Linked DNA regions of Xanthobacter dioxanivorans. The protein of the gene in region 1 interacts with the protein of each later gene in a pairwise test. Links are inferred from orthologs where the notes say so. Each region holds a gene or a part of one and is shown on either strand. Other genes may lie near its edges. The genes, in order: rpe and eno.

Evidence for each region.
Region 2: the proteins of rpe (region 1) and eno interact in binary tests that used the Escherichia coli proteins (3 or more experiments, as listed by UniProt). The link is inferred for Xanthobacter dioxanivorans from one-to-one orthologs.

What each region holds. Positions count from the first base shown.
Region 1 is NZ_CP063362.1:1,461,970-1,476,299, reverse strand. The notes cover bases 5,465-8,458. They hold rpe (ribulose-phosphate 3-epimerase), read left to right. Parts: upstream 5,465-6,612; coding sequence 6,613-7,305; downstream 7,306-8,458. Other genes in these bases: EZH22_RS07010 (acetyl-CoA hydrolase/transferase family protein), read right to left, coding at 7,340-8,458; fba (class II fructose-bisphosphate aldolase), read left to right, coding at 5,465-6,341. In the rest of the region: CbbX protein, read left to right, coding at 1-712; EZH22_RS07030 (phosphoribulokinase), read left to right, coding at 1,873-2,748; tkt (transketolase), read left to right, coding at 2,989-5,058; more of fba, read left to right, coding at 5,277-5,464; more of EZH22_RS07010, read right to left, coding at 8,459-8,866; EZH22_RS07005 (DUF429 domain-containing protein), read right to left, coding at 8,953-9,726; EZH22_RS31645 (extensin-like domain-containing protein), read right to left, coding at 9,716-10,867; EZH22_RS06995 (alpha/beta hydrolase), read left to right, coding at 11,140-13,653; EZH22_RS06990 (alpha/beta fold hydrolase), read left to right, coding at 13,662-14,330. UniProt on the Escherichia coli protein: Catalyzes the reversible epimerization of D-ribulose 5-phosphate to D-xylulose 5-phosphate.
Region 2 is NZ_CP063362.1:4,327,278-4,341,601, forward strand. What follows is about bases 6,813-9,800. They hold eno (phosphopyruvate hydratase), read left to right. Parts: upstream 6,813-7,658; coding sequence 7,659-8,942; downstream 8,943-9,800. Other genes in these bases: EZH22_RS20180 (hypothetical protein), read right to left, coding at 6,813-6,909; queF (preQ(1) synthase), read right to left, coding at 6,966-7,418; EZH22_RS20195 (3-hydroxyacyl-CoA dehydrogenase NAD-binding domain-containing protein), read right to left, coding at 9,300-9,800. Also shown: EZH22_RS20150 (ABC transporter permease), read right to left, coding at 1-264; EZH22_RS20155 (ABC transporter ATP-binding protein), read right to left, coding at 264-1,097; EZH22_RS20160 (ABC transporter substrate-binding protein), read right to left, coding at 1,094-2,149; EZH22_RS20165 (GntR family transcriptional regulator), read right to left, coding at 2,412-3,317; EZH22_RS31930 (LVIVD repeat-containing protein), read left to right, coding at 3,547-4,368; EZH22_RS31935 (LVIVD repeat-containing protein), read left to right, coding at 4,293-4,784; EZH22_RS20175 (CobW family GTP-binding protein), read left to right, coding at 4,865-5,872; more of EZH22_RS20180, read right to left, coding at 5,884-6,812; more of EZH22_RS20195, read right to left, coding at 9,801-10,340; EZH22_RS20200 (MarC family protein), read right to left, coding at 10,462-11,136; EZH22_RS20205 (arginyltransferase), read right to left, coding at 11,198-11,947; EZH22_RS20210 (RDD family protein), read right to left, coding at 12,028-12,573; EZH22_RS20215 (threonine ammonia-lyase), read right to left, coding at 12,665-13,918; hemB (porphobilinogen synthase), read right to left, coding at 13,942-14,324. UniProt on the Escherichia coli protein: Catalyzes the reversible conversion of 2-phosphoglycerate (2-PG) into phosphoenolpyruvate (PEP). It is essential for the degradation of carbohydrates via glycolysis.

The DNA.
Region 1 (14,330 bases):
GGCGTTCACCGGCAATCCCGGCACCGGCAAGACCACCGTCGCCCTCAAGATGGCGCAGATCCTCCACCGGCTGGGATATGTGCGCCGGGGTCATCTTGTCTCGGTGACGCGGGATGACCTGGTGGGGCAGTATATCGGCCACACGGCACCGAAGACCAAAGAGATTCTCAAGAAGGCCATGGGCGGGGTCCTTTTCATAGACGAGGCTTATTATCTGTACCGGCCCGAGAACGAGCGGGATTACGGACAGGAAGCCATCGAGATCCTGCTCCAGGTGATGGAGAACCAGCGGGACGATCTCGTCGTGATCCTGGCCGGCTACAAGGACCGCATGGACCGCTTCTTCGAGAGCAATCCCGGCTTCCGCTCGCGCATCGCTCACCACATCGACTTCCCCGACTACGAGGACGCCGAGCTGGTGCAGATCGCCAGGACCATGGCGCAGGCGGCGGATTACACCTTCAGTCCCGAGGCCGAGGTGGCGCTGGAGGAATATGTCACCAAGCGCCGCGCGCAGCCCAATTTCGCCAATGCGCGGTCCATCCGCAACGCCCTCGACCGCATGCGCCTGCGCCTGTCGCTGCGCCTGTTCGAGCAAGGGGGCCTTGCCGACCGCGCCGCGCTTTCGACCATCACCGAAGGCGACGTGCGCGCCAGCCGTGTGTTCTCCGGGGGCATCGACGCCCCCGACTACAAGCCCCGCAACGCGTAGAGGCGGCGGGACCAAAAACGCCGATGACGACCCGCCGAACGGGTCGCGCGGAGAAGACCCTCAGGGAGACGACCGCCATGCCCACCGCCGATCATCGCGCCGCACCGGGAATCACACTTGCCTGCGCCCTCGAGGAATGGGCGGGGGAGGACGCGCGCCGCCGCGATGTCGCCACGACCCTCGCGGCTCTTGCCGTCGGCGCGACCCAGCTCGCCCGGCGCATCGCCGAGGGTCCGCTCGCCGGCGATTTCGCCCGCACGCTGTCGTCGGGCGAGGCCGGGGAGGGGCAGAAGGCGCTCGACATCATCTCCAACGACATGGTCATCGACGCCCTGAGGCAGGCCCCGGTGGCCGCTGTGGCCTCGGAGGAGAACGACGCGCCGGTGCTGCTCGACGCGGACGCGCCGCTGCTGGTGGCCATCGATCCGCTGGACGGCTCGTCCAACATCGACACCTGCATCTCGGTGGGCACCATCTTCGCCGTCTTCCCGCGCCGGGACGGATCGGCCGCGGGCGAGGTGGCCGCCTTCCTGCAGAACGGGCGCGACATGCTCGCCGCCGGCTACGTGGTCTATGGTCCGCACACGGCGCTGATGCTCACCGTGGGTGCCGGCACCTGGCATTTCGCCCTCGATCGCACCGACACGTTCCGCCTCGTGAATGCCGACGTGAAGGTGAAGGAAGGGGCGGCCGAGTTCGCCATCAACATGTCGAACTACCACCACTGGGACGACCCCGTCCGCGCCTATGTGGATGACTGCCTCGCCGGCCGGAAGGGCCCGCGCGAGCGCGACTTCAACATGCGCTGGGTGGCCTCCATGGTGGCCGACGCGCACCGCATCTTCCAGCGCGGCGGCATCTATCTTTATCCCGGCGACGGGCGGAAGGGCTACACCCACGGCCGCCTGCGCCTGCTCTACGAGGCTTTCCGGTGGCCTTCCTGATGGAGCAGGCCCAGGGCACGGCCATCGACGGGCGGGGGGCCATCCTCGACCTCTGCGCCACCAGCCTGCATCAGCGCGTGCCGTTCGTCTTCGGCTCGCGCGACGAGGTGGCGCGGGTCGCCCGCTATCACCTCGAGCCCGCCGGCCACGGCGAGCGCTCGCCGCTGTTCGCGCGGCGCGGCCTGTTCATCTGACCCCGACCGAAGGCCAACGCCTATGTCCATCAAGCATCCCATCATCGTCGTCACCGGGTCGTCGGGGGCCGGGACCACGTCCGTGAAGCGCACCTTCGACCAGATCTTCCGCCGCGAGGGGGTGAAGGCCGCCTATGTGGAGGGCGACGCCTTCCACCGCTACGACCGCTACGAGATGCGCGAGCTGATGGCCGCCGAGGGCGCCAAGGGCAACCGCCATTTCAGCCATTTCTCGCCGGACACCAACCTCCTGGGCGAGCTGGAAAGCCTGTTCAAGGACTATGGCTCGACCGGTTCCGGCCGCTTCCGCCACTATGTCCATGATGCCGACGAGGCCAAGTGCTACGGCACCGAGCCCGGCCGCTTCACCGGCTGGGAAGACGTGGAAGGCGGCACCGACCTGCTCTTCTACGAGGGCCTGCACGGCGCGGTGGTGGCGGACGACCTCAACCTCGCCCGCTATGCCGACCTGAAGATCGGCGTGGTGCCGGTGATCAACCTCGAATGGATCCAGAAGATCCATCGCGACAAGTCCACCCGCGGCTATTCCACGGAAGACGTGACCGACACGATCCTGCGGCGCATGCCCGATTACGTGCGCTACATCTGCCCGCAATTCACCGAGACCGACATCAACTTCCAGCGCGTGCCGACGGTGGACACCTCCAACCCGTTCGCCGCCCGCTGGATCCCGACGCCGGACGAGTCGATGGTGGTGATCCGCTTCCGCGACCCGCACGGCATCGATTTTCCCTACCTGCTGTCGATGATCCACAACAGCTTCATGTCGCGGGCGAATTCCATCGTCATCCCGGGCAACAAGCAGGACCTCGCCATGCAGCTCCTGCTGACGCCGCTCATCATGAAGCTGATGGACAGGAAGCGCCGCGCCGGCTGAGGCACGAGGTCTCCCGTTGCGGCGGGCACAAGAGGTTCCCTCCCCCGCGCCGGGGGAGGGGCAAGGGGGGAGGGCGGCACGTCCTTGGGCGCCTCAGCCCGGGCCCTTCGGACGCGTGGCTGCCGCCCTCCCCCCGCCTGTGCCTGCGGGGGCCCCGGGGCGGGCAGGACGACCGGGAATGAACCGATGGCGAGAGCCGCCCCGACCGGGCGGAAACTCTGCCGAGAAGGGAGAAGTGCCATGACCGCGCACGCGATGACCGCCGCCGCCAGTCCCGTCGACGCCGCCCCCGCTTTCGACCGGTCGCCGGGTTCGCTCGCCTGGCCGGTGACGGCGGCGCTCCGGGCCCTCGCCATGGATGGCGTCGAGCAGGCCAGATCCGGCCATCCGGGCGCGCCCATGGGCATGGCGGAAATCGCCGCGGTGCTGTGGCGCGAGGTGCTGCGGCACAATCCGGCCGATCCCGCCTGGCCCGACCGCGACCGCTTCGTGCTCTCCAACGGGCACGGCTCCATGCTGGTCTACGCGCTGCTGCACCTCACCGGCTACGACCTGCCGGTGGCCGAGCTGAAGCGCTTCCGCCAGCTGCATTCGCGCACCCCCGGCCATCCCGAATACGGGATGACCCCGGGCGTGGAGACCACCACCGGCCCGCTGGGCCAGGGCCTCGCCAATGCGGTGGGCATGGCCATCGCGGAGAAGACGCTGGCCGCCCAGTTCAACCGGCCGGGGCTGGCAATCGTCGATCACCGCACCTTCGTCTTCCTCGGCGACGGCTGCCTGATGGAGGGGGTGAGCCACGAGGCCTGCTCGCTGGCTGGCCGCCTCGGCCTCGGCAAGCTGGTGGCCTTCTACGACGACAACGGCATCTCCATCGACGGCAGGGTGGAGGAGTGGTTCCCGGACGACACGCCGGCCCGCTTCGAGGCCTATGGCTGGCACGTGGTGCGCGACGTGGACGGCCACGACCCCGCCGCGCTGCGCGCCGCCACCGAGGCGGCGCTGGCCCAGACGGGCAAGCCCTCGCTGATCTGCTGCAAGACCGTCATCGGCCGCGGCGCGCCCACCAAGCAGGGCCACCAGGACACCCACGGTGCACCGCTCGGCGCCGACGAGATCGCCCGCACCCGCGCCGCCATGGGCTGGGACCACGCGCCGTTCGAAGTGCCGGCCGAGATCCAGGCGCAATGGGACGCGCGCAAGGCCGGCGCGGCGCGCCAGGACGCGTGGGAGGCCCGCATGGCCGCCTATGCGCGCGCCTATCCGAAGGAGGCGGCCGAGTTCCGCCGCCGCCTCGCCGGTGATCTTTCCCCCGCCTTCGCCGATACCTACAAGGCGGCGCTGAAGGCCACGCTGGAAAAGGCGGAGACGGTCGCCACCCGCAAGGCCAGCCAGCAGGCTCTCGCGGCGCTGGCCCCCGCCGTCCCCGAGTTTCTCGGCGGCTCGGCGGACCTCGCCCATTCCAACCTCACCACCTTCCCCGGCGCCGTGCCGATCACGCGCGATCCGGCGGGCAACCAGATTTTCTATGGCGTGCGCGAGTTCGGCATGTCGGCGATCGCCAACGGCATCGCCTTGCACGGCGGGTTCGTCCCCTTCGTCGCCACCTTCCTGGTGTTCTCGGACTATGCCCGCAACGCCATGCGCATGAGCGCGCTGATGGGCCAGCGCGTCATCTACATCCTCACCCACGATTCCATCGGCCTCGGCGAGGACGGCCCCACCCACCAGCCGGTGGAGCATGTGGAGAGCCTGCGCCTGATCCCGAACCTCCATGTCTGGCGGCCGTGCGACACGGTGGAGACGCTGACCGCCTGGCACGCCGCGCTGACCCGCGCCGACGGGCCGAGCGCGCTCATCCTCTCCCGTCAGAACCTGCCCTGCTGGCCGCGCACGCCGGCGCAGGTGGAGGCCACAGAAGACGGGGCCTACGTGCTGCGGGAGAGCGAGGGGATGGCGCGCGCGGTGCTCGTCGCCACGGGGTCCGAGGTGAAGCTGGCGGTGGCCGCCGCCGAGGCGCTGGACCTCGCCGGCATTCCCACCCGCATCGTCTCCATGCCTTGCCGCGAGCGGTTCGAGGCGCTGACCGAGACCGAGCGGGCGGCGCTGTTCCCGAAGGGCGTCCCGGTGGTGGCGGTGGAGGCCGGCGTGACCCGCGGCTGGCGCGGCCTGTGCGGCACGCGGGGCGACGGCATCACCGTCATCGGCATCGACCGTTTCGGCGAATCCGCTCCCGAGAAGGACCTGTGGCCCCTGTTCGGCTTCACCGCCGAGAAGGTGGCGGAGGCGGTGCGCCGGGCGGTGGGGTGAAGGTTTGCATCCCGGCCGACTGAAACGGAGCGCAAGCGACGTGGAAGGAGAGCCGGGATCCAGCGCAAAGGTACGCCGAAGGCGGCATCCGCGGTTTCCGCCGCCGGTCATGACTGCAGCGCAGACGCTTTGCGCTGGGCCCCGGCCCGGCGCTCCGGCTCCGCCGTCGCCGGGCCGGGGAACACAGACATCAGGATTTGACCCACAAGGAGAGGACGATGGCCCTCGTTTCCATGCGCCAGCTGCTCGACCACGCGGCGGAGCTTTCCTACGGCCTGCCGGCCTTCAACGTGAACAACATGGAGCAGGTGAAGGCGATCATGGACGCGGCCCGCGCCACGTCCTCGCCGGTGATCCTCCAGGGGTCGGCCGGCGCGCGCAAATATGCCGGCGAGCCGTTCCTGCGCCACCTCATCGCCGCGGCGGTGGAGGCCTATCCGGAAATCCCGGTGGTGATGCACCAGGACCACGGCGCCTCGCCCGCCGTGTGCATGGGCGCCATCAAGTCCGGCTTTTCCTCGGTGATGATGGACGGCTCCCTGAAGGAGGACGGCAAGACGCCGGCCGACTATGATTACAACACCGCCGTCACCGCCAGGGTGGTGGAGCTGGCGCACGCGGTGGGCGTCTCGGTGGAAGGCGAGCTCGGCTGCCTCGGCTCGCTGGAGACCGGCAAGGGGGAGGCCGAGGACGGCCACGGCGCCGAAGGGGCCCTCGACCACGACAAGCTGCTCACCGATCCGGACGAGGCGGCTGAGTTCGTGAAGGCGACCCAGTGCGACGCGCTGGCCATCGCCATCGGCACCTCGCACGGCGCCTACAAGTTCACCCGCAAGCCCACCGGCGACATCCTCGCCATCGACCGCATCAAGGCCATCCACCAGCGCATCCCCACCACCCACCTGGTGATGCACGGCTCCTCCTCGGTGCCGCAGGAGCTGCTGGAGGAGATCCGCACCTATGGGGGCGACATCAAGGAGACCTACGGCGTGCCGGTGGAGGAGATCCAGGAAGGCATCCGCTATGGCGTGCGCAAGGTGAACATCGATACCGACATCCGCCTCGCCATGACCGCCGCCTTCCGCCGGGTGGGGGCGAAGAACCGGTCGGAGTTCGACCCGCGCAAGTTCCTCACCGCCGCCATGGAAGAGGCCAAGAAAGTGTGCATCAATCGCTTCGAGGCCTTCGGCTCCGCCGGCAAGGCCGAGAAGATCCGCCCCATCGAGCTGGACGACATGGCGAAGCGCTATGCGAGCGGGGAGCTCAAGCAGGTGGTGCATTGAGGACGTCCGCTGGTGCCAACGCGGCGCCGTGACGTATAGAAGTGCGCGAGGCGGCTCGGCCGCCTTCTTCCCCGGACCAGCGACAGCGCTGCTGGAGCGCCGATCCGGGGGCCAGGGAAAGGTCCTGCGCAGCAGGCTCTTTCTGCGACGGTCATGAAGGGAGCCGCCTGCGGCGCACGCTTGCGCTGGGCCCCGGCTCTCCTTCCGCTGACGCTCCAGTCGGCCGGGGCAAGACACCGCCCCGTCCCATCCAGACGTTGAGGAGATCCCCATGGCCCGCGCCCATCCCATCATCGCCCCGTCGATCCTGTCGGCCGATTTCACCCGGCTCGGCGCCGAGGTGGAGGCGGTGCTTTCGGGCGGGGCCGAGTGGATCCATTTCGACGTGATGGACAACCATTACGTCCCCAACCTCACCATCGGCCCGCTGGTGCTCCAGTCCCTGCGCAAGGTCACCCAGGCCTTCGTGGACGTGCACCTGATGGTGAAGCCGGTGGACGGGATGATCGAGGCCTTCTCGGGCGCCGGCGCCGATCTCATCTCCTTCCATCCGGAGGCGAGCGAGCACGTGGACCGCTCGCTCCAGCTCATCCGCTCCAAGGGGGTGAAGGCGGGCCTGGTGCTCAACCCGGCGACGCCGCTCTCGGTGCTCGACTACACGCTGGAGCACCTGGACCTGGTGCTGGTCATGTCGGTGAACCCCGGTTTCGGCGGGCAGGCCTTCATTCCCGGCGCCCTCGACAAGCTCAAGGCCATCCGCACCCGCATCGAGGCCTCTGGCCGCGACATCCGCCTGGAGGTGGACGGGGGGGTGAAGGTGGACAATATCGGCGCCATCGCGGCGGCGGGGGCGGACACGTTCGTCGCCGGCAGCGCCATTTTCGGTGCCAGGGACTATGCCGCGACCATCGCCGCCATGAAGCGCGAGATCGCGGCCGCCACCGGGGCCGCCGCGGCGGCGTGAGCCTGCCGGCGCATCCGCTCGGTGACAGCCGCGTTCAGGCGCTCTTCAGTTCCGCCTCGGCCCGCATCGAGCCGGTCTCCCGCGCACGGACATGCCAGGAGAGCGCCTCCTCGATGAGATGCGGCGTGTGGCCGCCGCGCGCGCTCGCCCGATCGAAATAATCCTCCAGCGCATCGCGGTAGAGCGGGTGGACGCAGTTGGCGATGATCACCCGCGCCCGCTCACGGGGGGCGAGCTCGCGCAGGTCGGCGAGGCCCACCTCGGTCACCAGGATGTCCACGTCATGCTCGGTATGGTCCACATGGCTCACCATGGGCACCACCGAGGAGATGGCGCCCCCCTTGGCGATGGACTTGGTGACGAAGACCGACAGGTACGCATTGCGCGCGAAGTCGCCCGAGCCGCCGATGCCGTTCATCATGTGGGTGCCGCCCACATGGGTTGAATTGACGTTGCCGTAGATGTCGAATTCCAGCGCCGTGTTGATGCCGATGATGCCGAGCCGGCGGATGATCTCGGGATGGTTGGAGATCTCCTGCGGCCGCAGGATCAGCCTGGATTTGTAGTCGCCGATGCGCGGCATCACGTCGTGGTATTTCGCCTGTGACAGGGTGATGGACGAGCCGGAGGCGAAATTGAGCTTGCCGGCGTCGAACAGGTCGAAGGTGGAATCCTGCAGCACCTCCGAATACATGGTGAGATCGCCGAACGGGCTGTCGATGAAGCCGTGCATGACCGCGTTGGCGATGGTGCCGATGCCGGCCTGGAGCGGCTGGAGGCGGTTGGTCAGCCGGCCGATCTTCACCTCGTGCTTCAGGAACTCCATGAGGTGGGAGGCGATGGCCGCCGTCTCCGCGTCCGGCGGCAGGACGGTGGAGGCGGAATCCAGCTTCTCCGTCACCACGATGGCGGTGATCTTCTCCGGCGGGATCGGGATGAAGGGCAGCCCCGCCCGGCTCTCCGGCGCCACCACCGGAATGGGCTCGCGGAACGGCCGGCGGGTGGGGATGTAGATGTCGTGCAGCCCCTCCAGCTCCGCCGGCTGGGTGAGGTTGATCTCGACGATCACCTTTTTGGCGAGGATGGCGAAGGTGGCCGAATTGCCCACCGAAGTGGTGGGGATGATGCCGCCCTGGGCGGTGATGCCCACCGCCTCGATGACCGCCACGTCCACCGGTCCGAGCTGGTTGGTGCGCAGGTGCTCCACCGTCTCGCTGAGGTGCTGGTCCACGAACATGACCTCCCCCGCATTGATGGCCTTGCGCAAGGCGGGGTCGGACTGGAACGGGATGCGGCGCGACAGGAGGTGCGCCTCGGCCATCTGCTTGTCGAGGTCGTTGCCCAGCGAGGCGCCGGTGATCAGGGTGATCTTCAGCTCTTCGCCGGCCTCGTGCGCCTTCTTGGCCCGGGCGGCGAGGGCGAGCGGCACCGCCTTCGCCTCGCCGGCGCGGGTAAAGCCGCTCATGCCGACGATCATGCCGTTCTGGATGTGCCCGGCCGCTTCTTCCGCGGAGACGATCTTGTCGCACAGGGAAGACAGTCGAATACGCGCGTGAGGCATGATGGGCCGTCCGTTTCTTGGGCACATCCCCCGCGCATAGCCAGAGGGCGTGTCGGGCTGAAATTCGACTTAAGAGAAAAACCTGATCAGGCGACGATGGCGATCGGCAGGCCGAAGGCATCGCGTTCCGCCGGGTCGGGAAAGCACAAGGCCTTGCCGCAAGCCACTCTTTTCGCCGTCACGACGCAGGCGCAGGCATCGATCAGGTCGTCCAGCCCTGCGCCGAGCGCACGGGCGTTCTGCTCGTCAAGCAGATCCAGCGGCACGCCCCATGCGCCCAGCAGCCGGCGGCGCAGGTCGAGGCCGGGCGGGAAGGGGCGGTTCTTCACCTTCTTCGGCAGGTCGAGCGGCTGCTGGCCATTCATCGCCCAGAAGGCGACCTCGGGGTGACATTCCAGCAGCCGTCCGGACAAATCCGGCCGGCGGCGCAGGAGGGCGTCGACCTCGCCGATCTTGGGGAAGAGGTGGAAGCACTGCTTGGCCACCGCCCGCGGCGGATCGGACGTGGCGCGGGCGGCGGCGCAGGCGGCGCGGTAGCGCTGCGGCTCGGGTCCGTCGCCGAGGCCCGCCATCACCGCGGCCCGCGCCGGCACGGAAAAGACCGAGGATTGCCGGAGCCCGAGCAGTGGCCGCACCAGCCGTTCGGGGGCCCGCCCGCGGGGGCCGACCCGGTCCGGCAGCCCGATGGGCATGTCGATGGCGGCGATGTCCGGCGCATCCGGGCCCTCGAACAGGCCGGCGACCGAGGGGAGGCGCGCGAGATGCAACTGCCCGGCGCCGTCCCATTGCGCCAGGATCCAGCCGCCGCGGCAGCCGTCGAGCCCGGCGAAGCGCCGGCGGGGGGCGCCGTCAGTCCTCACCGGGCTTGGCGGATGGCAGGGGGATGGTGGACGGCTGCGGCATGGGCGCCGAGTAGTATTTGCGCTTCACCGAACCGGTCTCGATGTTTCCGGCCGGCCCATAGGACATGGGCACGCCCTGGGGGCCCACCTGCCAGCCGGGCGGAAGGCCCTGCGGCGGCGGCTGGTGGCCGGCTGGGGTCGGGGCCGGCGCGCGGCTCGACGGCGGCGGAGGCGGCGCCGGCGAGGCGATGATGGGCGCCGCCGGCCTTGGCAGGGCGGCGGACGACGGCGGCTCGGCTTCCGGCAGGGGCGGCTGGGCCTGGGTCGGCTGGGCCTGGGCCGGCGCCGGCCGCGGGGCGAAGAGGGTGGACAGGAAGGACGGGGGCGCCTGCGGGGGCGGCGCCGCGGCCGGCTCCGGCGCCGGCTCGGGCAGGGACACCGCCATGGGCGGGGCCTTCTCCACCATGGGCGGGGCGAACGGCGCGGGCATGGGCCGGGGCGCGGGCTTGCAGATGGTGCGGCCCTTCTCGTGCCGCATCAGGTCCACGTGGATGTGGTCGTAGTGGAACACGTTGGAGCCGGGCGCCAGCACGGTGGTGAAGCGCTCGCAGGCGCCCGCCTGCACCTGCAGCAGGAAGCCGCGATCGTTGGGCGGGCCCTTCCAGCCGGTCTTGACGGTGATCCAGCGGCCGTCCGCGGTGCGGAAGGCGCCCACGTCGAGGGCGTTGCCGAAGGCGTGCTCGGAGATCTTGGCGTTCGGATTGCCGTTCATGCCGCGGCAGGAATAGGACGACATCTGGCTGATGGCGACGATGGGCTCGCCGAGCCAGGCCATGGCCGCCGGCTGCACCACCTCCTGCATCCAGCGCTCGGTTTCATAGATCACCGGACAGGCGAGCTTGGCCGCCGGCTCCACCACCACGTTGCCCTGGGCCAGGGCGCTGACCCGGAACGGATGCTCCATGCCGCACATGCCCGGCCCGTCGATGGCGGGAAGCGGTTCCACGAACGGCGAGGGCACCACGCCCTTGGCCGAAAGGCACTTCTCCTCCTCCTCGGCACGCCAGGGGTCCCGCGTTTCGAAGCCGAAACGACAGCCGGAAAGGAGCCCCGCAAGCAGCAGCGGAGCGATGAGGAGCCAATAGGAGCCGCGCGCCATGGCCGGCACCTTGGCGGACACCGCGTTGCGAAGCGGTTAAGGCGCCGCCATGTCCGCACCGCCATGTCCGCATCGGCATGTGCCGGGCCCGCGGGGGGATGCCGCGCTTTTCAGCCGGGGCCGCGGCCAGCGCCGACGCGGTATCGGCGGGCGTGGGCTTGCGGATCGCCCGCGCCCACGGGGATCGAGCCGGGGCCGCATCCCCCTTCCGTCCGTGGCATCCGCGTGCTGTTCTCACCGGCGGCGAACCAACCCGCCGGGAGGAAACAAGAATGATGCGTGCCTTCGTGCTCGGGCTTGCCTTGCTGCTCCCTCTCTCCGCCGCGCAAGCCCAGACCCTGCCCCCGGCCCCCGTTCCGATGCAGCCGCTGAAGATCACCGGCGCCTGCTCGCAGGAACGCCTGTGCCAGCTGAAGCGCTTCTATGAGGTGCCCAATTTCCGCATCGGCGGCACCTATGAGCTGTCCGCGCCCGACAAGTGGGCCCAAGGCGGGGAGGGCGGAACCACGCTCGAATCGCTGGGCGCCGGCCCGCTGAAGACCGCCTACATCGCGCTCGGCACCCCAGTGCGGAACGCGGCCGGGGAAATCACCAATGCGGTGATCGTCAACGCCTTCTATTCCGGTGACGCCACCGACATGTACGCCCAGTGGGTGGAGGGCACCCCGCTCTCCGGCGGTGCGGTGATCGGCCCGGGCAAGGCCATCGACACCAACCAATATTATGTGGTGATCCTCGACGCCCTCGGCCTGTGGGGCACCAGCAAGCCCTCGGACGGGCTCGGGCAGAAGTTCCCGCAATATAGCTACCAGGACATGGTGCAGGCCAATTACCGCATGCTGCGGGACCACCTGAAGGTCGCCCGGCTCGCCCTCGTCACCGGCGCGTCCATGGGTGCGACGCAGACCTATGTCTGGGGCGTCATGCATCCCGATTTCATGAACGGCCTCATGCCCGTGGGCGGCACCAGCCAGTCGGATGGCGGCGACCCGGTGGGCAACTGGACGTTCCAGCTCATGTCGGCCGCCATCGAATCCGATCCCCAGTGGCGGGCGACCGGGGGCAATTACTACGCCCTGCCCAAGGACAAGCACCCCAATCAGGGGGTGGCCTTCGGCTGGTCGGTGCTGCTGCTCACCGGTTTCGACTTCGATTTCCGCTCGCAGCAGGACTGGGCCAAGGTCCAGCCCGACATCTTCTACTGGAACCCGCCCACCCCGCAGGCGGGCGCGTCGGTCAACAAGCGCGCGCTGTTGTTCGATGCGGTGGACCTCCTGTGGCGCAACCGCGCCGGCGAGCAGTACAACATCAATGACGAGCTGAAGCGCATCAGGGCGCGCACGCTGGTCATGCACATCGAGAACGACCAGTGGCTCACCTTCGACCGCGCCAAGCGGACGGTGGAGCGGGTGCCGGGCGCGGACTTCGTCCATGAGACGAGCCCCGTCGCCCATTACGGCGTCTTCTCCATCCTGAAGAACCGGGAGTTCGATCCCACCGTCGCCGCCTTCCTCGGCGACGTCTCGCGGCTCACCCGGAACCAGGAACTGACGGCGAAGAGCTACCGCACGCCGTCCGTCGCCGCCGACATCACGCCGGACAAGTCGTTCTGGAACAGCTTCGTCACCTATCCCTTCCCGGTGAAGAAGACGACGGCGAAGGACTCCCGTGGCATCGCCTGGGACATCGGCTACATGGACGAATATGCCGGCACGGCGAAGGACCCCGACGTGCTGGTGATCATCCATGGCAAGGGCGCGTTCGGCGGGCACTACGGCAACATCATGCGCATCGCGCTGGAGCGGGGCCTGCGGGTGATCGCGGTGGACCTGCCGCATTACGGCATGTCCGGCCCCGGCAATCTCGACAAGAGCCCCGCCCGCACCATGCAGGAGATGCGTGAGGTGGTGCACGAGGTGGTGGTCAACCAGCTCAAGGTGCAAAAAGCCGCCTATCTCGGCCATTCCATGGGTGGGCAGATCGTGCTCGGCTATGCCCTCACCTGGCCCGAGGCGGTGACCAGGCTGATCCTCGAAGCCCCCGCCGGCCTGGAGGAATATCCGCGCGAGGTCACGGTGGCGCCGGGCAAGAAGCTGGACCTGTTCGATCCGGCCTTCGCCCATGACTTCGACAAGTGGAAGGCCACCTGGGACCAGACCGGCCTGCGTGAGCGGGAGAAGAGCCTCACCGCCCAGCAGGTGGACGACTTCTTCCATTTCCGCCGTCGCGATCCGGTGACCGGCGCGGTCACGCCCCAGCGCTCGGGCTACTTCGTGCGCGACAGCGAGTATGCCCGCCTCCACACCGCCCAGCGCATCGGCATGATCAAGGGGGATCCGCGCGAGTTCCAGCAATGGGTGGACGTCTTCATCTTCGACATCTACGCCATGGTCTCTGAATTGCAGGAGAAGGATCCGCAGAGCCTCTACAAAAGGCTCACCGACATCAAGATCCCGATCTTCCTCGCCTTCGGCGACAAGGAGCCGTTCATCCCCGGAACGGCCTTCAACGGTTTGAACGACCTCTCCCGCCAGCTCATCCTGCCGTTCATGCGGCGTATGAATGCGGCCGGACGGGACGTGCAGCTCAAGATCTATCCCGGCACCGCCCATTTCATCCACACCGACGAGCCGGTGGCGTTCGCGCAGGACGTGGTGGATTTCGTGGAGACGGGGCGGGTCGCCACCGGCGCGCCGGCGAGCGTCGACAGGCTGATCCACGGCGCGCCGGCCGAGGGGCCGGCGCCGGCGGCCACCGCCGCCGCGCCCACCGGCCTCAACAAGTAGGAGCGGCCATGCGGAAGCTGCGGGTCGGCGAGCTGGAGCTCGCCTTTCGCGAATGGGGGGAGGGCGACACCGTCGTCCTCTTCATCCACGGCAACCTCGCCAGCAAGGAGTGGATCGAGCTCGCCGCGCCGCACTTCCCGCGCGGCGTGCGCACCATCGCCATCGACTGGCGCGGGTGCGGGGACAGCGACAAGCCGGACCCGCTGCCCGATTTCTCCAATTATTCCATCGCCCGGCATGCGGACGACATGCTGGCGGCGCTGGACGTGCTGGGGGTGGATTTCTGCCATCTCGCCACCCATTCCACGGGCGGCATCATCTCCACCCGGATGATCCTGAAGCAGCCGGGCCGGTTCGGCCGGGTCTTCTCCCTGTCGCCGGTGGGGCCGCAGGGCATCGATTTCCCGCCGGAGAAGACGGCCTTCTTCGGCGAGATGAAGAAGAGCCGGGACCTGACCCGGCAGATCATGGCCTATACCGCCCCGAGCCTGTTCGTGCCGGAAAGCCTCGTCGAGGGGCCGGCCCGTTTCCGGCCCGACGCGGGCGCCCGCGGGCCGCTGTTCGAGCGCATCATCGACCAGGTGTTCGCGGTCTCCGACGGCATCTGGTTCGGCACGCCGGACACGCTGACGAAGGAGGCGAGGAGCGGGGCGCTGGCGGCGCAGATGGGCAGCATC
Region 2 (14,324 bases), 2.9 Mb from region 1 along the record:
CGGCCGGAACGAGGCCATGAGCAGCCCCGCCGCCGAGCCCACCAGCACCGCCAGGCCGAAGCCCGCCGCGGCGCGGGTGAGGGAGCGCAGGCCATGGCGGATGATCTCGCCGTCGAGGATCAGGTCCCACAGCGCCGCCAGCACCGACATCACGTCCGGCAACAGCTGGTTGGAGAGGGGGCCGGCGGTGGCGATGATCTCCCACATCACCAGCACGATGAGGAGCGGGGCATAGCGCACCGCGGTGTTGGCGAGGCTTCCCATCAGTGGGCGCTCCGCGTTGCGGCGATGGCCTGGTCGCGCACGAGGCCCCAGATGTGCTCGCCCATCTCGACGAATTCCGGCCTCTTCACCACGTCCTCGCCGGGCTCGCGGTTGAAGCCCACGTCGATGACGTGCTGTATGCGGCCCGGCCGTGCGCTCATGATGGAGATGCGGTCGGCGAGGAACACGGCCTCCTGCACGTCGTGGGTGACGAACACCACGGTCTTGCGGGTGCGCTGCCAGATGGAGCGGAGCTCCTCCTGCATGACGCGCCGCGTCTGCGCGTCCAGCGCCCCGAACGGCTCGTCCATGAGCAGGATCTCGGGGTCCACCGCCAGCGTGCGGGCGATGGCGGCGCGCTGCTGCATGCCGCCGGAGAGCTGGGAGGGGAAGGCGTTCTCGAACCCGGACAGGTGGACGAGATCGATGAAGTGGCGCGCCTTCTCCTCGCGCTCCTTCTTCGGAAGCCCCAGTTTCTCCAGGCCGTAGAGGGTGTTCTGAAGCACCGTCTTCCAGGGAAACAGGGCGAAGTTCTGGAACACGATGCCGCGCTCGGGATTGGGGCCGGTCACCGGCCCGCGCGCGGTCTCGATCACCCCGGACTGCACCGGAATGAAGCCGCCGATGAGATAGAGCAGGGTGCTCTTGCCGCAGCCGGACGGGCCGAGCAACGCGTGGAACTCGTTCGGCCGGATGTCGAGGGTGATGTGGTCGAGGGCGGTGACGCCGCCCTGGCCGTTGCGGCCGCCATAATGATGGCTGACATCGCGGATCTCGATCCCCACGGCGTTCGGATCGGTGCCCGTTCGGGCGTCGAGGCGTTGGGCGCTCATTGTGTCTTGCCCTCGCTCGCCTGGATGCGGCGCTTGGCTTCCTCGACGAAGCTCAGGTCCACGTGCTTCGGCGCCACCTGGAAGGGAGCGGGCAAGGCGCCGGCCTTCACGGACGCGTCCACCATGCTCTGCAGGTTCGGGATGTTGGGGATGAGGAAAGGGTCGCGATAATAATCGGCCGTGGTGAACATGTAGTCGAAGTTTTCCGGCGGCTGCTTCATGAACTTGCCGATCAGCGCGCTCGCCTCGGTCTTGTTTTTCGGATCCATGAACCAGCGCATGGCGCGGACGTGGTCCTCGAAGAAGTCCATCACCGCCTGCTTGTTCTTTTGCAGGAAGTCATTGCGGGCGGTGAGGAAGACGAGCTCGGACGGGCCGACGGAGTCCTTGATGGTGTAGAGCACCTTGAACTTGCCCGACTTCACCAGCTTGTCGGACATGGGCTGCACCACCATGCCCATGTCGATCTTGCCCTCCTCGATCATGGCCGGGATGTTGGGGAAGGCCACCTCGATGGAGGTGTAGTCGCGCTTGTCGACGAGGCCCTTGTTGAGCAGCAGTACGCGCATGCCGGTGTCGGAGGCGGAGCCGATGGCGTTGGTGCCGATGCGCTTGCCCTTCAGGTCCTCCGGCTTGTTGATGCCGCTGTCGGCGCGCACGAGGAAGGTGTCGGAATGGTAGTCGCCGACCCCGTCCTGGATGATGTCGGCCACCACCTTCACATCGAGCCCGGCATTGTTCACCGCGAAGGCGAGGGCGGTGCCGGCGAAGGCCGCCATGTCGATCTCGCCGGCCGCCATGGCGGTGATCTGCGGGGTCGAGCCGCGGAACAGGATCGGTTCCACCACATAGCTCTTGCCGTAGTGCTTGAGCACGCTGGGGTTCGAATAGAGCACCGGGATCATGTGCCCGGGCATGGTCGACCAGCCGATGCGGATCTTGATCGGATCGGCCGCCGCGGGGGTGGCGAGGCCCCCCAGCGCGAAGCTTGTCGAGACCATGGCGGCGACGGCGAGTGCGCGGCGAATCCATCGCCTGCGATGCATGTTCATTCCATCCTCCCATCTCGTTTTATTTTCGCCGCCGCTCGAGGCGGCAGTCGTTCGGTGGTGAGCTTGTGCCGGTCCGGCGACCAGGGCGCCGGTGGCGTTGTCCGGCTCCCCTTGGGGTATCAGGCCCGTTCGGCGGAACGATGCTGCAACATTTATTGAGCGTTCGATCAATATCCTGATGTTCGAACAAACGGGTGTCAACCAAATTTCGGCGCACTCACGCGATGGGCCTTGCGCGGCCGCGCCGCAGCCGGCTCCGGCTTCAGGCGCGCTTCCTGCGCACGAAGCTCTCCATCTGTTCCATCACCCGCGCGAGGCTGTCGCGATAGTGCGCCATCAGCAGCACCTCGGCCTCGTCGGCCCGCCGCGCCAGCACCGCCTCGGCCATGGCCTGGTGCTGGCTGCGCACCTCGTCGAACAGGGAATAGGACTGGGCCATGCTGAGCACGATGAAGCGGCGGTAGCGCTGGCACTGGTCCGACAGGGTGGCGCAGAAATGCAGCAGCCAACGGGACTCGCAGGCGGCGATGAGGCTGGTGTGGAAGCGGTCGTGACGCCGCTCCCATTCGTCGATTGCCGCATTGTCGTCGGAGGAGGAGGGCAGGGGGCTGCGCACGAGGCGGTGCAGGGCGACGAGGATCTCGTCCTCCCAATCCTCGCCGCCGCGGGCGATGGAATCGCGCAGCGCCTGGCAGCTCAGCTGGATGCGCAGCTGGCACAGATCGTTGAGGTCCTTGAGGGACAGGGGCGCCGCCATGAAGCCGCGCTGGCCCTCGAAGTCCACCAGCCGCTCGGAGGCGAGGCGCACCAGCGCCTCGCGCAGCGGGCCGATGCCCACCTCGTAGCGGGCGCTCAGCTGGCGGAAGGGCAGGCGGGTGCCCGGCGTGATGCGACCGGCGATGAGGTCCGAGCGCAGGCGGGCGTAGATGCCCTCGCCCAGGGTCTTGGGATCGCCCTCCCCGGCGGCGGTCTCCATGTCGAGCACCACCGCCGCGGGCTTGCCGTCATGCGGGTCCGCCCCCGCTCCGGTTCGGGTGGCGCGGCGCCGCACCGGGGCGGCGGAGGCCCGTCCGGCCTTGGCCGCGTTGGGCTTCAGCGCGGCTGCCTTCGCAGCGCCGGCTGCGGCGGAAGTGGCGCGCGAGGCGGGCTTGGTCTTTGAATTCGGCATCTGAAATTCCAACAAGTGTGCGGCTGGCCGCAAATGCGCTGCGTATGCCGGTCATTATGAACACAAATCGCAAAATCGTCGATAGATCGATTTGTTGGATCAGAATGCACTTGATCGAACATCGAAGTCCTGAGAGAAAATAGGGACGGATCACGCGGCCCGCGGACGGCTCGCCAGACGGAGCTCCGCGCGTCCCGCCGCCGCCGAACCTTAAGGACGCATCATGCTGATGACCAAGCAACCGCCCGCCGGCGAGCAGGGCTCCACGCGCAATTTCCGCCTGCTCGCCCAGCATGAGCTCGGCGGCTTCGGCGGCCTCGGCGAGGGCATGTCGATCCAGATCGCCAGGGACGGCCGGCGTATCCTCTGGCTCGCCCACGAAAGCGCGCCGAAGAACTTCACCGGCATGGACGTGACCGATCCCAGGAACCCGCGGATCGTGGTGCAGACCGAGCTGCCCCAGTCGCACATGCGCTCGAACTCGCTGGAGGTCACCGGCGACATCATGGCGGTGGCCTACCAGACCCAGAAGGCCGGCCAGCAGCCGGCGGGGCTGGAGCTGTTCGACGTGTCAGTGCCGGAGAACCCGCGCTCCATCGCCTTCCTCGATGCCTCCGGCCCCCACTCGCGCGGGGTGCACCAGCTGTGGTTCTGCGACGGCGAGTTCGTCCACATGGCCGCCGGCGCGCCCGACTTCATCCCGCGCAACCCGCTGGACGACCAGTGCTATCGCATCATCGACGTGCGCAATCCGTCGAAGCCGGTGGAGGCAGGGCGCTGGTGGCTGCCCGGCACGCGGGAGGGCGACGCCGCCCCGCCCCCGGTGCGCCACAAGCCGGAGAACGACTTCGGCTTCCGCGCCCACAACACCAACGTCTACCCGCAGCGGCCGGACCGCTGCTATCTCGGCTATCTCGATGCCGGCATGATCATCCTCGACATCTCCGACAAGTCGGCGCCCAAGCAGGTGGCGCGGTGGGACAATTCCCCCCCTACGTGGGCTTCACCCACACCGCGCTGCCGCTGTTCGACCGCGGGCTCATGGTGGTGAGCGATGAATCCGTGGTGGACGACGGCAAGGACTGGCCCAAGCTCATCTGGATCCTCGACGTGCGGGAGGAGACCAACCCCATCCCCATCGCCACCTGCCCGCCGCCGGCGCTGGACGTCTACGCCCACCGGGGCGGGCGCATCGGCGCCCACAACCTGCACGAGAACGTGCCGCTGCCGACCTCCTGGTTCTCGGACCAGGTGATCATCGGCACCTTCTTCAATGGCGGGCTGCGCGCCTACGACATCTCCAACCCCTACCAGCCCACGGAGATCGGCCACTTCGTGCCGCCGGCGCCGCGCCTTGCGCCCACCGGCGCGATCCAGCTCAATGACGTGTTCGTGGACGAGCGCGGCATCGTCTACACGGTCGACCGCCACGTGGGCGGCCTCTACGTGCTGGAGATGGACTTCTGAGCCCGCTTGCACCCGCCACGCTCTTCGGCGGCGGCCCGTTCGGCCGGCGGCTCGGCCGGCCGGGGGCGGGGCGCATTCCGGTGACGGTGGTCACAGGCTTCCTCGGCGCCGGCAAGACCACCCTCATCCGCGCCGCGCTGGCCCATCCCGCGGCGGCGCGCACGGCGGTGATCGTCAACGAGTTCGCCGAGACCGGCATCGACGACGTGCTGCTGCGCACCGCCTCGCAGGACGTGACCCTCATCGGCAACGGCTGCATCTGCTGCGCCGCCCGCAGCGACCTGAACCGGGCGCTGCGGGCGCTCTACGCCGACCGCGAGCGCGGCGCGGTGCCGCCTTTCGACCGGGTGGTGGTGGAGACCTCCGGCGTGAGCGAGCCGGCCCCGGTGCTGCAGAACTTCGCCACCGACCGCACGGTGACCAGCGCCTATGCCCTGGAGGGCCTCGTTACCGTCGTCGACAGCGTCCTCGCGTCCCGCACCCAGGCCCATGCGCCCATCTGGAGCGAGCAGGTGGCGCTGGCGGACCGCATCGTCCTCACCAAGGCCGACCTTCTCCCGCCCGCAAGTGCGGCGGCGACGCGTGCCCTCGTCGGCGCGCTCAATCCGCAGGCGGCGATCGCCGATGCGGCCGACGTGCGCGAGGCGCCCGCTTTCCTTTTCGGCGCGCCGGGGCATGAGCGCACGGGCTTTGCCTGCACGCCGCAGCCGGCGCTCCCGGCCGGCGCGCCCTATGTGTCGTTCGTCCTCACCTTCGACGCGCCGTTCCACTGGGCCCTGTTCACCCGGATCATGGATGCGCTGGCGGCTACCCGCGGGGAGGACCTGCTGCGGGTCAAGGGGCTGGTGAACGTGGAAGGCTGCGCCGGGCCGGTGGTGGTGCACCATGTGCAGCACCTCGCCGCCCCGCCGGAGGAGCTTTCCGCCTGGCCGGCGACGGCAGGCGGCGCCGACCGGCGCACCCGCCTCGTCTTCATCACCCGCGGCCTGTCGCGGCAGAAGGTGGTGGCGTTGTTCGCCGCCCACCTGGACCTCGTGGCCGCGGACGCCGCGCGCCTCGACCCCGACGCCGCCATGCGTGCGGGCTGAGGCCGGCGGCGTCAGTTCGGGGCGACCAGCGCGCGGCGGGTCCGGTCGTAGCGCCACATGGCGCCGGGGCAGACGCGGGTGCCGCCGACGCTGCGCTCCACCGCGTTGGCGCTGGCATGGTCGAAGCCGCCCTTGAGCGCCGCCGCGCCGGCGGGGGTGAGCCTGATCTCGGCGGCGGCATAGGCCCGATAGGAGCCGGCCGCCGCGCTGTCGTCGCCGGGGGCAAAGCGCATGGACCCCGCATCGCTGGAGCGGAAGGGCAGGCCGGCGATGAGCGGCTCGTGGGCGAAGGCGAGCCCGTCGAGCCGCAGGAAGAACGGCAAGTCGGCGAGGAACTGCGCCTCGTCCATGGAATGCACCGCCGCATAGACGTGCGCCACCTTGGCCGGCCCGTCCGCGAGCCGCCGAAGGATGCGTTCCTCGGTGAGCGACAGCCCGCTCCTGGGCGCCGGCAGCTCGGCGATGAGCCGGGCGAGGGCCGGCAGCAGGTGGGGCAGGGGCCCGCGGCCACGCATCTCGTGTGCGCGAGCGAGGAAGTCGGCGAGCGGACGAGGCGTGGGCGCGGTGAATGCCTCCCACGCTTCGCGGGCGATTTCCAGCTGCACATGGGTGACCGGCGCGCGGTGGGCTTCCAGGGCACGCATCTCGTCGGGCGCCATGACGCCCAGATAGTGCGAGGCCTGCACCAGGAAGAGGCCCATGCGCTCCTCCTCGTGGGCGAAATAGTCGAGCAGCTGGATCAGCTGGAGCTGGTCGTAAAGGTCGTGCTCGAACCACAGCTCCACCTGCGCGTAGGCGGAGTGCACCTCGATCTGCGCGTCGCGGTGGGCGAAATCCGCCCTCACCTCGTCGAACGGCAGGCCGAGGGCGTCCGAGAGGAAGTCGGCGCGCACGTCCGACACCTCCTCAAGGATGGTACCGGGCGGCACCGGCCCGTCGTGCAGCATGTCCTGCCAGGGAAGGAGGTGACCGAAGATGCCGGCCGCGCGCAGCCGTTCCACCGCCGAATCGCCGTTGGTGACAATGAGCTTCGCCATGAGCGTGCCCTCGCTTGCTTGCCCTTGCGCCGCCCCTGGCGCCGATGGTCCCACCTTCACCCGCGACCGCGATAGGGCGCAACCCCGGTGTCGGGCAGCCATGTGCCCTCGGGCAGCCTGCCGGTCTGCCAGAACACGTCGATTGGGATGCCGCCGCGCGGGTACCAGTAGCCGGCCATCCGCAGGAAGCGCGGTTCCAGGAGCGATACCAGGCGCTTGGCGATGGCGATGGTGCAATCCTCGTGGAACGCGCCATGGTTGCGGAAGCCGGCGAGATACAGCTTCAGCGACTTGGATTCCACCAAGAAGCGATCCGGCACGTAGTCGATCACCAGATGGGCGAAGTCCGGCTGGCCGGTCACCGGGCACAGGGAGGTGAATTCCGGGCAGGTGAAGCGCGCCACATAGTCCGCGTCCGGATGCGGGTTGGGCACCCGGTCGAGCACCGCCTCCTCGGGGGACGTGGGCCAGGCGGTCTTTTCGCCGAGCTGGAGCGGGCGATCGGTCATGCGCAATCCTTCGGGCCGGGAGCGGCGGGCATAGCGGCGGAGGGGGCAATGTTCAACCGCCGTCCGGCCGTTTTGCGGCAACGGCGCGCACAGGGGCCTTCGCATGGGGCTGGGATCGCGCTAGAAGCGGCGCGCCGGGGGGGCGAGCGCCTTCCGGTTCCCGGGAGCGGGCCGGGGCAGGGGCAATGCGTGTCCTTCTCAGCCCCCCGCCACGGGCGACGAAGCACGCAAGGAGCCTTCATGACCGCCATCGTGGACATCATCGGACGCGAGATCCTGGACAGCCGCGGCAATCCCACCGTCGAGGTGGACGTGGTGCTGGAAGACGGCTCCCTCGGCCGGGCCGCCGTGCCTTCGGGCGCGTCCACGGGCGCCCACGAGGCCGTGGAGCTGCGCGACGGCGACAAGGGCCGCTACCTGGGCAAGGGCGTGTCCAAGGCGGTGGACGCGGTCAACGGCGAGATCTTCGAGGCCATCGGCGGCTTCGAGGCCGAGGAGCAGGCGCACATCGACGCCAGCCTCCTCGCCCTCGACGGCACGCCGAACAAGGCCCGCCTCGGCGCCAATGCCATCCTCGGCGTGTCGCTGGCGGTCGCCAAGGCGGCGGCGCAGGCCAAGGGCCTGCCCCTCTACCGCTATGTGGGCGGCGTCAATGCCCGCGTGCTGCCGGTGCCGATGATGAACATCGTCAACGGCGGCGCCCACGCGGACAATCCCATCGACTTCCAGGAATTCATGATCCTGCCCGCCGGCGCCTCCTCCTTCGCCGAAGGGCTGCGCTGGGGCGCGGAGATCTTCCACACCCTGAAGAGCGGGCTGAAGAGCGCCGGCCACAACACCAATGTGGGCGACGAGGGCGGTTTCGCCCCCAACCTCGCCTCCGCCGAGGCGGCCCTGGACTTCGTCATGGGCGCCATCGACAAGGCCGGCTTCAAGCCGGGCCACGACGTGTTCATCGGCCTCGACTGCGCCTCGACCGAGTTCTTCAAGAACGGCGTCTATCAGTATGAGGGCGAGGGCACCTCGCGCGATATCGAGTCGCAGGTGGCGTATCTGGCCGAGCTGGTGGCCCGCTATCCCATCGTCACCATCGAGGACGGCATGGCCGAGGACGACTGGGTCGGCTGGAAGCTGCTCACCGACACCATCGGTGGCAAGTGCCAGCTGGTGGGCGACGACCTGTTCGTCACCAATGTGGAGCGCCTCTCCCGCGGCATCCGCGAGGGCGTGGGCAACGCCATCCTGGTGAAGGTGAACCAGATCGGCTCCCTCACCGAGACGCTGGACGCGGTGGAAATGGCCCACAAGGCGGGCTATCGCGCCGTCATGTCCCACCGCTCGGGCGAGACGGAGGATTCCACCATCGCCGACCTCGCGGTGGCCACCAATTGCGGGCAGATCAAGACCGGCTCGCTCGCCCGTTCCGACCGCACCTCCAAGTACAACCAGCTGCTGCGCATCGAGCAGGAGCTGGGCGGGGCGGCCCGCTACGCCGGCAAGGCCGCGCTCAAGGCGCTGGCCTGAGGCTCGACGCCCCGCCCGCCATCGGGTGAGGAGGCACGGCGTGGACAGGTGCTGCCGCTGCTGTGCCCGTGGTCGGCTTTCGCGCCCGTCCTCTTTTTCCCGACCGTCATCCCCCGGCTCGTCCGGGGGATCCACCCGGGCCCGAAACCGGTGCGGCCGGCAGGGCAGGGTTCCGGTGCAGACGCCCCCGGGCGTCAGCGCCGGTCGGGAGGGGGCGGACGTATCGCAGGCGTGGATGCCCCGGACACGCCGGGGCACGATGGCGGCTTGAACATCCCCACTGCCTTCGCCCCGTCTCCCCCTCCGGGCGGAAACGCCCGCGCACCGCGCGAGATGGCGGACATCGGGCGGGTATCGTCACGCCTCCCGGCTCACCGCCACCGGGTCGCTGGCCGGGAAGCTCTCCTCCAGCGCCTCGTCGAGGCGGTCGCTGAGCTCGCGCTTTTCCGCCGCCACATCCGCCGCGTGCTTCAGGGCCACGATCTGGGTCAGCAGCGTGTCGCGCCGCTGCGCCAGCTCGGCGATGGAGCGGCCGGCGGCCTCCGCCTTCACGCCGTCCACCAGGGCGCGCTGGAGCGCCTCGGTCATCTCCGGCGTGCCGAGGTCGGCCCACCAGGTCTCGATGGCCGGCAGCAGGTGATGCAGGAAATGGCCGAGCCCACCCTCGCCGCCGCCGAGGTGGAAGGTCATGTGCGAGCCCATCAGCGCCCAGCGCAGGCCCGGCCCCTCGGAGACGGCCGCATCCACGTCCGCCACCGAGACCACGCCCTCGGCCACCAGGTGGATGGCCTCGCGCCACAGGGCCGCCTGGAGGCGGTTGGCCACGTGGCCCTTCACTTCCTTGTGGATCTCGATGGGGTGCTTGCCCATGGCCCGGTAGAAGGCCATGGCGGTGTCGATGGCGGCGCGGCTTCCCTTCTCGCCGCCCACCACCTCCACCAGGGGGATGAGGTGGGGCGGGTTGAACGGATGGCCGATGATGCAGCGCTCGGGGTGCCGGCAGCCTTCCGAGATCCGGCTCGCCAGCAGGCCCGAGGACGAGGAGGCGATCACCACCTCGGGTGGCAGCACCGCATCCATGGCGGGAAACAGCTTCTGCTTGATCTCGTAGCGCTCCGGCGCGTTTTCCTGCACGAAGTCGGCGCCCGTCACCGCTGCCACCGGGTCCGGCTCGAAGCGCCAGCGCGTCGGGTCGATCTCGCCTTCGACGCCGAGCTCGGCGAGGATCGGCCAGGCGGCGGAGATGAGGCGCTGGGTGGCCTCCGCCGCGCCCGGGGCGGGATCGCTCACCACCACGTCGAGGCCGCGGGAGAGGAACAGGGCCGCCCAGCTCGCGCCGATGGTGCCGGCGCCGATGACGGCGACGCGGCGGATTTCCGGACTGGCGGCTTGCGACATGGGAGGCTCCTTGTTGTGGCCCGAGGGTGGTCCGCAGCGGTTCTATCAGGACCCGCGCCGGGCCGGCATACATGCAAAGGTATGGCTGGGTTTCCCCCCGCGGGCCCCGGCCGGGGGCACTTCAGCGCGGCACTTCGGCAAGGAGGTCGCGTACGCCGAGCCAGATGATCTGGACGCCGATGGCAAACAGGATGAAGGCGAACAGGCGCACCAGCACGTTGGTGCCGTTCTTGCCGAGCACCCGCTCGATGGCGGGGGCGTTGCGGAAGGCGAAATAGACGGTGAGCGCCACCGCGAGCAGGCCGGCGACGGCACCCGCGAGGCTCGCCGCCGACATGATGGCGTCGGTCCGCCATGTCGGCTTGTGGCTGGCGGCGAGGGCGATGGTGGTGGCGATGGAGCCGGGTCCCACCGTGAGCGGCAGGGTGAGCGGATAGAACGCCTCGCCCTGGGCGCGCACGTCGTCGAGCTCCTCGCCTTCGGCGCGGTTGGCCGGCTCGTCGCCCCGGTGCAGCAGGTTCCAGCCCACGGCGGTCACCACCACCCCGCCGGCCACCCGCAGCACCGGCAGGGTGATGCCGAAAAAGAGCAGCACCTGCGCCCCCACGATCAGCGACCCGAGCAGCAGCAGGAAGCCGTAGAGGGCGACGCTGCGCGCCAGCTGCTCGCGCACGTCGGGCGAGCATTTGCGCACGAAATTGAGGAAGATCGGGGCGCCGCCGAGCGGATTGACGATGGGAAAGAGGGCCGCGAACACCGTGATGAAGATGTTGAACGCGTTGCTCACATAGCTCATGCGGTGCCCCCGGCGCGCGACAGGCGGTCCATCCGGACGCCGCCTTGTCCCGCGGGCCGGGCTATTTGTCCACCCGCTCCCAGCCCTGGGGCGACAGGCGCTCCTGCGGCAGGAACCGCCGCTTGTAGTCCATCTTGCGCGAGCCCTGCACCCAGTAGCCCAGATAGACGTAGGGCAGCCCCATCTGGCGGGCCCGCGCCACGTGGTCGAGGATGAGGAAGGTGCCGAGCGAGCGCGCCGTGGCCGCCGGATTGTAGAAGGAATAGACCATCGACAGCCCGTCCGAGAGGACGTCGGTGAGGGCCACCGCCATCAGGTCGCCGGCGGCGCGGGGGATGATCCGGGTGTCCGGGCCGCGCTTGCGGTATTCCACCAGCCGGGTGTGGACGTGGGTGTCCTCCACCATCATGGCGTAGTCGAGCACGCTCATGTCGGCCATGCCGCCGCTGCCGTGGCGGGCGCTCACATAGGAGCGGAACAGGGAATACTGCTCCGAGGTGGGGGTGGCCGGCTTCAGCAGGCCGATGAGGTCGGCATTGTCCGCCGAGACACGGCGGTTGCCGCGGCTTTCCTTGAAATCCTCCACGCAGATGCGCACAGAGACGCAGGCCTTGCAGCCTTCGCAGGCGGGCCGGTAGGCGATGGACTGGCTGCGCCGGAAGCCGCCCTGGGTGAGCACGTCGTTCAGCACGGCCGCGCGGTCGCCGACGAGGTGGGTGAACACCTTCCGCTCCTCCCGCCCCGGCAGATAGGGGCAGGGGGAGGGGGCCGTCAGATAGAATTGCGGTGTATCGCGCGGATGCTCGGTCACGTCGCTCGGGCCTCAGACACGGACAGCATCGCCGCAGGTCGCGGGCTCGTCAAAGGCGAAGGTGGGACGCATGTGAAAATTCAGGCGCGGCGGCGCAGGGCGGCGGCCCGCTGATCGTTGTTCACCACCACCGTGCCGAGCAGGAAATCGTGCAGCAGCCGGCGCCGGTCGTTGAACAGGGGCACCAGCAGCACCAGCGGCGTGAGGGCCGAGATGGACACCCAGAAGCCCACCGCGTGCACCGCGCCGAGCAGCGAGTAGCAGGGCGCGCCATACCAGGTGCGCATCTCCAGCTCCATGAGTCGCATGCCGAGGGTGGCCGAGGCGGGAGAGCCGAGGGTGATGGCGTTGTAGGCGACGGCCCAGACCACGAACGCCGGGCTGAGCAGCCAGAACAGCATCCAGCCGAGGCCCAGCGTGACGAGGCCGAACACGAAGATGAACACGGCGAGGAGGACGATGGGGCCGATGACCATCATCGCATCCACGCAGAAGGCCACCAGCCGGCGGGAAAGCACGCCCTCGAAATATTCCGGCTGGGTCACCGGGTCGTAGGCGTGGGGGCGCGGCGCGTCGGACACGCCGATGCGGGGCGGCTCGCGGGGCGTGTCGCTGGTGTGGCTCATGGACAAGGCTCCTTCCGACACCTTCAGGTGGTGGAGAAAGACGGCGGCTTCAAGATGCGCGTGCGCCGGAGAGCCGATGCGCCGCCGCGCCTCACCAGTCCGCGCCGCCGGCGCCGAGGCGCTGGACCGGCAGGCCCTCGCCCTCCAGCGCCGTGCGGATCATCTCCGCATGGGCATGGTCGCGCGTTTCCACGGTCAGGTCGAGCCGCGTGCCCTTGGCCGGCACGTCGAGGAAGGTGCGGCGGTGGTGCACCTCCAGGATGTTGGCGCCGAGCTTGCCGAGCAGCGTGGCGATGCGTCCCAGCATGCCCGGCCGGTCGAGGATGGTGAGGCGGAAGGAGACGATGCGCTCGTCCCGCTCCAGCTCGCGCAGCAGGATGCCGGCCAGCATGCGCGGATCGATGTTGCCCCCGGAGACCACGAGGCCCACCGTCTTGCCGCGAAACCGTTCGGGCTCGGTGAGCAGGGCCGCAAGGCCCGCCGCGCCGGCGCCCTCCGCCAGGGTCTTCTGGTGCATGAGCAAGGCGTTCACCGCCCGCTCCAGCTCCGGCTCGTCCACCAGCACCACGTTGGCCACCAGCCGCCGCACGATTTGCGAGGTGATGACGCCCACGTCGCGCACGGCGATGCCCTCGGCCAGCGTCGGCCCGCCGCAGGCGCGCGCCTGCCCGGTCATGGCCGACCACATGGCGGGATAGAGCTGCGTCTCCACCCCCACCACCTCGGTCTGCGGCGACAGCCCGGCGAAGGCCACCGCCATGCCGGAGATGAGCCCGCCGCCGCCGATGGGCACCAGCACGGCGTCGAAGGCGGGGCCGTCCTCGATCATCTCCAGGGCGACCGAGCCCTGGCCGGCGATCACGTCCACGTCGTCATAGGGGTGCACGAAGATGCGGCCCTGGGCGCGCGAGATGCGCTCGGCCTCCTCGAAGGCGTCGGCGACGGTCTCGCCGTAGAGCACCACCTGCGCGCCGAAGGCCCGCGTGGCCGCCACCTTCACCTCGGGGGTGGTCTCCGGCATGACGATGACGGTGGAGATGCCGAGCCGCGTGCCGTGGTGGGCCACCGCCTGGGCGTGGTTGCCCGCCGACATGGCGACGACGCCGCGCCGGGCCTCGTCCGGGGTGAGGCGGGCGAGCTTCACCAGGGCGCCGCGCTCCTTGAAGGAGGCGGTGGCCTGGAGGTTCTCGTACTTCACGTAGACGTTCGCGCCGGTGAGGGCGGACAGGCGCGGGGCGGCGAGGGTGGGCGTGCGCAGCACGGCGGCGGACACGATGGCGCGCGCCGCCTCCACCGCCGCCAGGGTGACGGGCAGGTCGCCTTCGACGGCGGCGGGGAGGGTCATTGCGTGGGGTTCCTGGTGCGGCCTCAGCCCTGCTCGGCGAGCCGCTGGGCGATGCGGGGGGCGAAATAGGTGAGGATGCCGTCGGCGCCCGCCCGCTTGAAGGCGAGCAGGCTCTCCGGGACGATCCGGTCGCCGTCCACCCAGCCGTTGCGGATGGCCCCCTCGATCATCGCGTACTCGCCGGACACCTGATAGGCGAAGGTGGGCAGGCCGAACGCCTCCTTCAGCCGGTAGACGATGTCGAGATAGGGCAGGCCCGGCTTGACCATGAGCATGTCGGCGCCCTCCTCCACGTCGAGGGCGGCCTCGCGGATGGCCTCCAGCCCGTTGCCGGGGTCCATCTGGTAGGTGCGCTTGTCGCCGGACAGGGTCTTGGCGGTGCCGATGGCGTCGCGGAACGGGCCGT